Regions from separate parts of the Marinococcus sp. LNSP9103-4 genome, predicted to be linked through region 1. Evidence: predicted binding sites of a transcription regulator. Region 1 holds the regulator's gene; the other holds the start of a gene.
The links. The regulator NrdR, encoded in region 1, represses ribonucleotide reductase genes. The targets are predictions, from matches to a motif close to AACACNATATATNGTGTT.
Positions count from the first base shown of each region.

Region 1 (3,417 bases):
GGCGTTCCTGGGCCTGCTTGTGTTCTTCCTTTGCAAGCTTCATGGCATCCTCTACGGTATGTACTTTTTTTCTTGTCCACTGGCCGGCAATTTTATACACAAGTGCTTTGCTTAATTTCATATTATTTTTCTTCATCACGTAATCTGTCAACACGTTCACAACTCCCGGGGATAAACGGTAGCTGAATAAAAGCTCCTCCACGAGATGAATATCCGACTCCGGCACAGTTGCTCCTTCGGCCACCGAACGAAGAAATGTCACGGGGGACGTCTGTTCATAAAACTGCTTCATTTGCTCCTGTTCAGACACCGGGCGGCCCTTTGCCGGTGCCGGCTCCTGACTTTCTGTACGGTTCCCGAGCGCAGGCGGGGCTGCTCCGTGCTCCATACGGTAATGATTTTTTGCCTTTTTACGCAGGTCTTCTATATTTACTTCATCGTCTGCTGATAGGGACTCCTGAATCACTTTTCCCATATCAATCGGCGATAGCTGATACACAAAAGCAAGCCGGCGGACGGTCTGCTGCAGCGAAGGTGTTAACAGCCGCGAGCTGTCGAGAAAGGAAGGGAGCGAAGCTTTTAGCAGTTCCATGTCGAATCCATTCTCCTCAAGCTGCAGGCGCGACGGCTCACTGCCACCGACAAATTCTGTTCCTTCATCTGCCGGAGGCGGCTCGGAAGCCATTTCCGACGCATGCAGGGAAGCAAATACTTCATTGAACGAAGCCGTAATTTCTTCTGCTCCTTCAGGCACAGCCGAAATGCCAAAACGCTGGCGCAGCTGAATGTATTTGCTTTTCCCAAGGCGGTTATATAAAAATACGCTTAGCACATCGTCCTGAAAAAAAGCCCGCGGCGACATAGGCGGCTGGATATCATAAACAAATGTTTTATCCTGTGAGTGTGTTTCGAGTTCATAAACCCTGAGAAGCCCGATGCCTTCAAGCAGGCGGCGGGCAGCGTAAATCTCATTTAAAGGCATCTGCAAAAAAGCCATCAGTTCATGATGGGTTGCTTCGGAGCTTTCATAGCAGTCTTTTTCAAGCTTATTCTGCAGAGTCTGGTAGAGAGCGATCGCTTTGCTTCCGACTAACGGCTGGTAGAGCATAGACATCGTTTTATCCGTGCTCTCGCTGAATTCTTTACTTGTGCGAACATAGTACCCATCCACCGGTTTTACTTCCATCCAATGCAGACTCAAAGCGCCGCCCTCCTTTTTATGATTTTGATGAATCTTCTTTATTTTCTTTATCAATCAGTTCTTTTAATTCATTGATGAATACATTTATATCACGAAACTGCCGGTAAACAGAAGCAAAACGGACATAAGCGATTTCATCAATATCCGCTAGCTCTTCCATGACAAGCTCCCCGGCTTCCTCGCTTTTCACTTCTGTTCGTCCTTCTTCCCGCAGTTTATTTTCCACCCTCGAAACGATGCCCTCGAGCGTTTCCATTGGGATTGGCCGCTTTTCACAGGCTCTGATCAAGCCTCTCAGCATTTTTTCCCGGCTGAATTCCTCCCGGTTCCCATTTTTTTTCACTACGACAAGCGGCAGTTCTTCTACAATTTCAAATGTAGTGAAGCGGTGGTGGCACGTATCACACTGACGCCGGCGCCGGATGGAACGGCCTTCATTGCTCGGCCTCGAATCCAATACACGTGTGCCATTGGAGTAGCATACAGGGCATTTCATTATTATCATCTCCAATTTGATGGGCGGTCTCTATTTTTATTGGTTCTATCATATCACATTCGCTCCTGGCGGGAGGATGACAATTTGTGTATTTCTTTGAATCCCTTGTACTGCAGGCAATAAAAAACCGTTCAAGCAGCTACCTGTGCTTAAACGGTGTTCGTATGCGTATTATAGGGCATTCGCTTCCGGGCGCTCTACACGGATAGGGCCTGTACCGCGGGGGATTTCTATTGTTTCTTCCGCTTCGGCACCGAGTGATCCGGCAATATATTTAGCCGCCGTGTTCGGATCAATATGGTCTCCGCAAGTATACACATCGATGCTTGCATAGCCGTGTTCCGGAAAGCTGTGAATCGTTAAATGCGATTCTGAAATGATGACTACTCCGCTTACACCCTGCGGTGCAAATTTATGAAAAATCACTTCTCTTATTTCAGCGCCTGCTTTTAAAGCGGCGTTTACAAAGATACGTTCGATTGCATTTACATTGTTTAAAGTTTCTTCGTCACAACCCCAGAGCTCGGAGATGACATGGCGTCCCATTGTTTCCATGGTACGTTTCCCCCTTTGTTTCTTTTTATTACATCATTAGGTCGCTGTATTTTTATCGGCCCGTCACGTTTTAAAGGCTACTCTGGGGGAAAGTTAGTCCGATTTGGCACTAACCCTTACAGTAACCGCTAGTATACCTGTATACGCCTGAAAACTGTGCATTTCTGCCGTCAAATTCAAGGACGCACAGGCACGAAATTCAGTATACGATGTTTATTTGCAATTTGCAACCAGTTTTCACATGCAGCATCTTTAAAGCTTTGATCCAGGGCTTTAATGCCTGTATTTAATCCATAACTTCTGTATATAATTCCCCATAGAGGATAAACAAAAAAGCGCCCCACTTACGGGACGCTTTCCCACATTAACGATTTTTAAAACGAAGCGACGGAGGAGTAGCCGACAGCTGGTTCTCCGACCATTTTTACCAGATCCACTACCCGGCAGGAGTAGCCCCACTCATTATCGTACCATGCAAGCACTTTAACCTGGCGGTCGTTAATGACCATGGTGGAGAGCGCATCTATAATAGATGAATTTTCGTTTCCATTAAAATCTGTTGATACGAGCGGGTCCTCGCAGTAGGAAATAATTCCTTTTAACTTCTGTTCTGAAGCCGTTTTTAGCGTTTGATTGATTTCTTCCTCTGTTACCGGACGCTTCATGTCAATTACCATATCCACCAGCGATACGTTCGGCGTTGGCACCCGGAGAGCCATACCATTCATTTTTCCCTCCATGGAAGGAATCACCTCTGAAAGAGCTTTAGCTGCTCCGGTAGACGTCGGGATAATCGACTGGCCGCAGGCTCTCGCCCGGCGCAAATCCTTGTGGGGATTATCCATATTGTTCTGGTCATTAGTGTATGCATGTACAGTTGTTATTAAACCGCTTTCAATACCGATGTTATCCTCAAGCACTTTGACGACCGGCGCAAGGCAGTTCGTCGTGCAGGATGCGTTTGAGATTACGTGGTGGCGTTCCGGATCGTAGTCTTTTTCGTTTACTCCCATTACGATGGTTGTATCGACTTCTTTGCCGGGAGCAGTCAGCACGACTTTTTTAGCTCCGGCTTCTATATGCATTTCAGCGTCAGGGCCACGGTTGAATTTCCCCGTCGCTTCGACCACAATATCTACACCCAGTTCCTCCCACGGAAGTTCGA
Region 1 covers NZ_JBQLIA010000003.1:50,037-53,453, reverse strand. The annotation lists gene ACTRXG_RS02985 (replication initiation and membrane attachment family protein) at 1-1,201, opposite strand, end outside; gene nrdR (transcriptional regulator NrdR) at 1,218-1,697, opposite strand; gene speD (adenosylmethionine decarboxylase) at 1,869-2,252, opposite strand; gene ACTRXG_RS02970 (glyceraldehyde-3-phosphate dehydrogenase) at 2,627-3,417, opposite strand, start outside.

Region 2 (3,417 bases), on a different contig from region 1:
GAAGGAACCGCCGTGTACGTAGTGGAGTTTGCTGAAGACGAAGCGTTGGAAGAAATGACTATCGATGCGCGGTCAGGAGATATTTTAGAAGAAAAAGCACAGGAAGAACGTGAAGAAAGACGCCAGACAGTGCTTAGTGAACAGGAAGCCGCAGCTGTGGCGCAGGAAGAAGTGAACGGGGAAGTGGACGACGTTGATTTCGAAACGTCGGATGCTGGGGAGCCGTTTTACTACGTGGAGCTTGAACAAAATGATGACGACGAAGCTACGGTTCAGGTACACGGCATCACCGGAGAAATACTGTCAGTCACCTGGGATGATTAAACGGCAGAAGCTGCCTGGATGATTCCAGGTGGCTTTTTTTTGTCTTTTTACTTGTTATGAGTCGTTCATGTATTTCTCATCAATTTCTCATTTTCTTGTAGGGATATTCTCATGTCGGGCCTCTATAGTAAAGGTGTAACAACAAATAAAGGGGGAAATGACCATGAAAGGGAAAGTACTTGCAGGCAGTCTGGCGGGGGTCACGGCGCTTGGTGCAGTTATTGGTGCAGGAGCTTACACGACCATGAATAGTGGCGTGGAAGCAGAAACCTCTTCAAACAAATCTTCAGAAGAAACAGCCGCAGAAAGTAACGAAAACAACAGCAGCTCTGGGGAGGAAAAAATTACTGCCGATGAAGCTGTACTGATTGCTGAGGAAGAAACGGGCGGTCAGGCGGTTGAGCTGGAACTGGATATGGAAGATCAGAAATACGATGTGGAGCTCGAAGGCGAACAAGAATACGATGTTGAAGTAGGAGCGTTCTCCGGCAATGTGACTGAAAAAGAAACCGATGATGATAAAGATAATGAAGAACCGCTGATCCAGGACGGGGACAGCGCCAGTTTAGAAGATATTGTGGCTTCGGGGATGGGCGAAGTTTCCGGAGAGCTGAATGAATGGGAGCTGGACCGTGAAGAGAACGGGTACGACCTTTCGTTGGAAACGAACGAACAGGAAGGCGATTTCTTCATAAATGATACAGACGGTACGATCGCTTCCAGAGATATTGAAGATGACGATGATGATAACAACGACGATGACGATAACGACAATTAAAGACTAACACCAACAGATGAACGGGGTCCGAAAGGAGTCTTCCAGGAATGGCACTACTGAGGGAAAAGGTGCTGCATTCACAGCTGCACCGGGCAAAAAGCATCTTATGGAACGAATGGCACCAGGAAAAACGGCCGGGATTCTGCCCTGGACTCAGAATAGGAGAGAGCGCACCGGCATTCTCACTGCCCGGCATGGACGGGGAAAATGTTACGTTAAACCAGCTGCTCCTCCAGGGTCCGGTAGTGCTTCTCTTCTGTTTTGGCGGCTGGATACATGTAGAAACAGAACGGCTGCGAAGCTATCAGGAGGCTTCCCCGCTGCTTCGGCAGATGGGAGCCCAGATCGTAGTAGCTGCCAGCGGGCAGGTATCCGCCCTTCAGGGAGAGCTGCAGCACATGTCTTTTACAGGAAAGGTGCTTGCAGACACAAATGCTGTGGCAGCCTCCTGGTATAATGCGTGCATCTCCTGCCGGGATCACCTGCTTCAGGACGTCCCGGAGGTTAAAGCGGCCCTGCGCCATGCCGGATATCATTCGTACTGCCCTGCAGACGTAACGTATGTGATCGATCAGGACGGCACCGTGGCAGTTTCTGTCTGGGAAGCCGCCCGGCCGGACCCCTACTGGATCGTCAACGAGCTAATTCAATTAAAAGAAAGATAAAACCCCGCCTGAAAAGGTGATGAAATATGGAGAAGCAGCCGGCGTAAGCGCGGGCTGCTTTTGTTTGAAATAATGCGTGGTAAATTTTTTTCTGTACACTGAAAGTATCAAGAATTTACCGAAAATTAGCCCGCTGTAAATAGAGAGCTGGACTAAATGCATGTCTGTATGTAGTAGTACAGACACTGGCAGTTTTTATAAACGACTAGATATAGAAGCAGGTCTTACTTACTGAAATTTTTTCTGTCAGAAAATGTGCACAATTTTAAGGGTAGAATCGAGGAGTATAAGGAAGTATGGCAGAGATTTTAATTGTCAAGAGGATGGAACGAAAAATATCTATATCATGTATGTTGAAAAAGAAGATTACACCATATATAGTAGTGGTATAGTAAAAGTGTACAGACATTCGTGCATTTTAGAAAGTAAGGAGGGGATTCGATGATACCGATCATTTTTGATTCTATGACGGGCAACGTGAAGCGTTTTGCGGAAAAAATCCCGTTTGACCGGGTGTACAGTCTGAATGAAGCGGAACAAATCGATGAACCGTTTATCCTTATCACCTATACGAAGGGGTTTGGAAATATCCCGGAATCCACCGAAGCATTTCTCGAAGAACATGCAGAGCAGCTTCTTGCTGTAGCATCGAGTGGAAACAAAGTATGGGGAGACAATTTCGCCAAAAGCGCCAATCAGATTGCAGTGAACTACAACGTTCCCATACTCCATAAATTCGAACTAAGCGGAACAAAAAACGATGTGTCCATTTTCGCAGAGGAGGCGATGAAAGTTGCAACAAACACAAACCACCGACTGGATCCAGTTAAACAATGAGATTATGTTCCAAAAGGACGGGTCCTTTCAATTTGAAAAAGACAAAGAAGCCGTCTATCAATACTTTATTCAATACGTCAATCAGCACACTGTTTTCTTTCACGATCTGAAAGAAAAGCTCGACTACCTGCTCGAAAATGACTTTTATGAAAAAGAATTCCTCGAGGCGTATTCATTTGAAGAAATTGAGCGCGTCTACAACCTGTGCTATGAAAAGAAATTCCGTTTTCCGTCATTCATGAGCGCGTTTAAATTTTACAATGATTATGCGCTGAAAACCAATGATCAGAAAATGATCCTTGAGCGTTTTGAAGACCGGGTGGCTGTTGTGGCCCTTTATTTCGGCAATGGAAACGCAGAAAAAGCTGAGCAGTTTGCAGAAATGATGATGAGCCAGGATTATCAGCCGAGCACCCCGACGTTCCTGAATGCCGGCAGAAAACGGCGCGGAGAATTAGTCAGCTGCTTCCTGCTGGAAGTAAACGACTCTTTAAATGATATCTCCCGGGCTGTCGATATCTCCATGCAGCTGTCCAAGGTAGGCGGCGGTGTGTCACTGAACTTATCGAAGCTCCGGGCAAAGGGCGAAGCCATTAAGGATGTGGAAAACGCGACAAAAGGTGTCGTCGGCGTAATGAAGCTGCTCGACAATGCTTTTCGTTATGCAGATCAGATGGGGCAGCGCCAGGGCTCCGGCGCGGCATATTTAAATATTTTTCACCGGGATATTCACGACTTCCTGGATTCAAAGAAAATTTCGGCCGATGAAGACGTGCGTGTTAAAACATTATCAATCGGAGTCGTGATTCCGGA
Region 2 covers NZ_JBQLIA010000026.1:12,107-15,523, reverse strand. The annotation lists gene ACTRXG_RS14425 (PepSY domain-containing protein) at 1-324, shown strand, start outside; gene ACTRXG_RS14420 (PepSY domain-containing protein) at 488-1,102, shown strand; gene ACTRXG_RS14415 (redoxin domain-containing protein) at 1,150-1,767, shown strand; gene nrdI (class Ib ribonucleoside-diphosphate reductase assembly flavoprotein NrdI) at 2,209-2,604, shown strand; gene nrdE (class 1b ribonucleoside-diphosphate reductase subunit alpha) at 2,609-3,417, shown strand, end outside.
Region 2: nrdI (class Ib ribonucleoside-diphosphate reductase assembly flavoprotein NrdI) is a predicted target of NrdR. The motif match lies at 2,135-2,152, and genes of this name have one in related genera.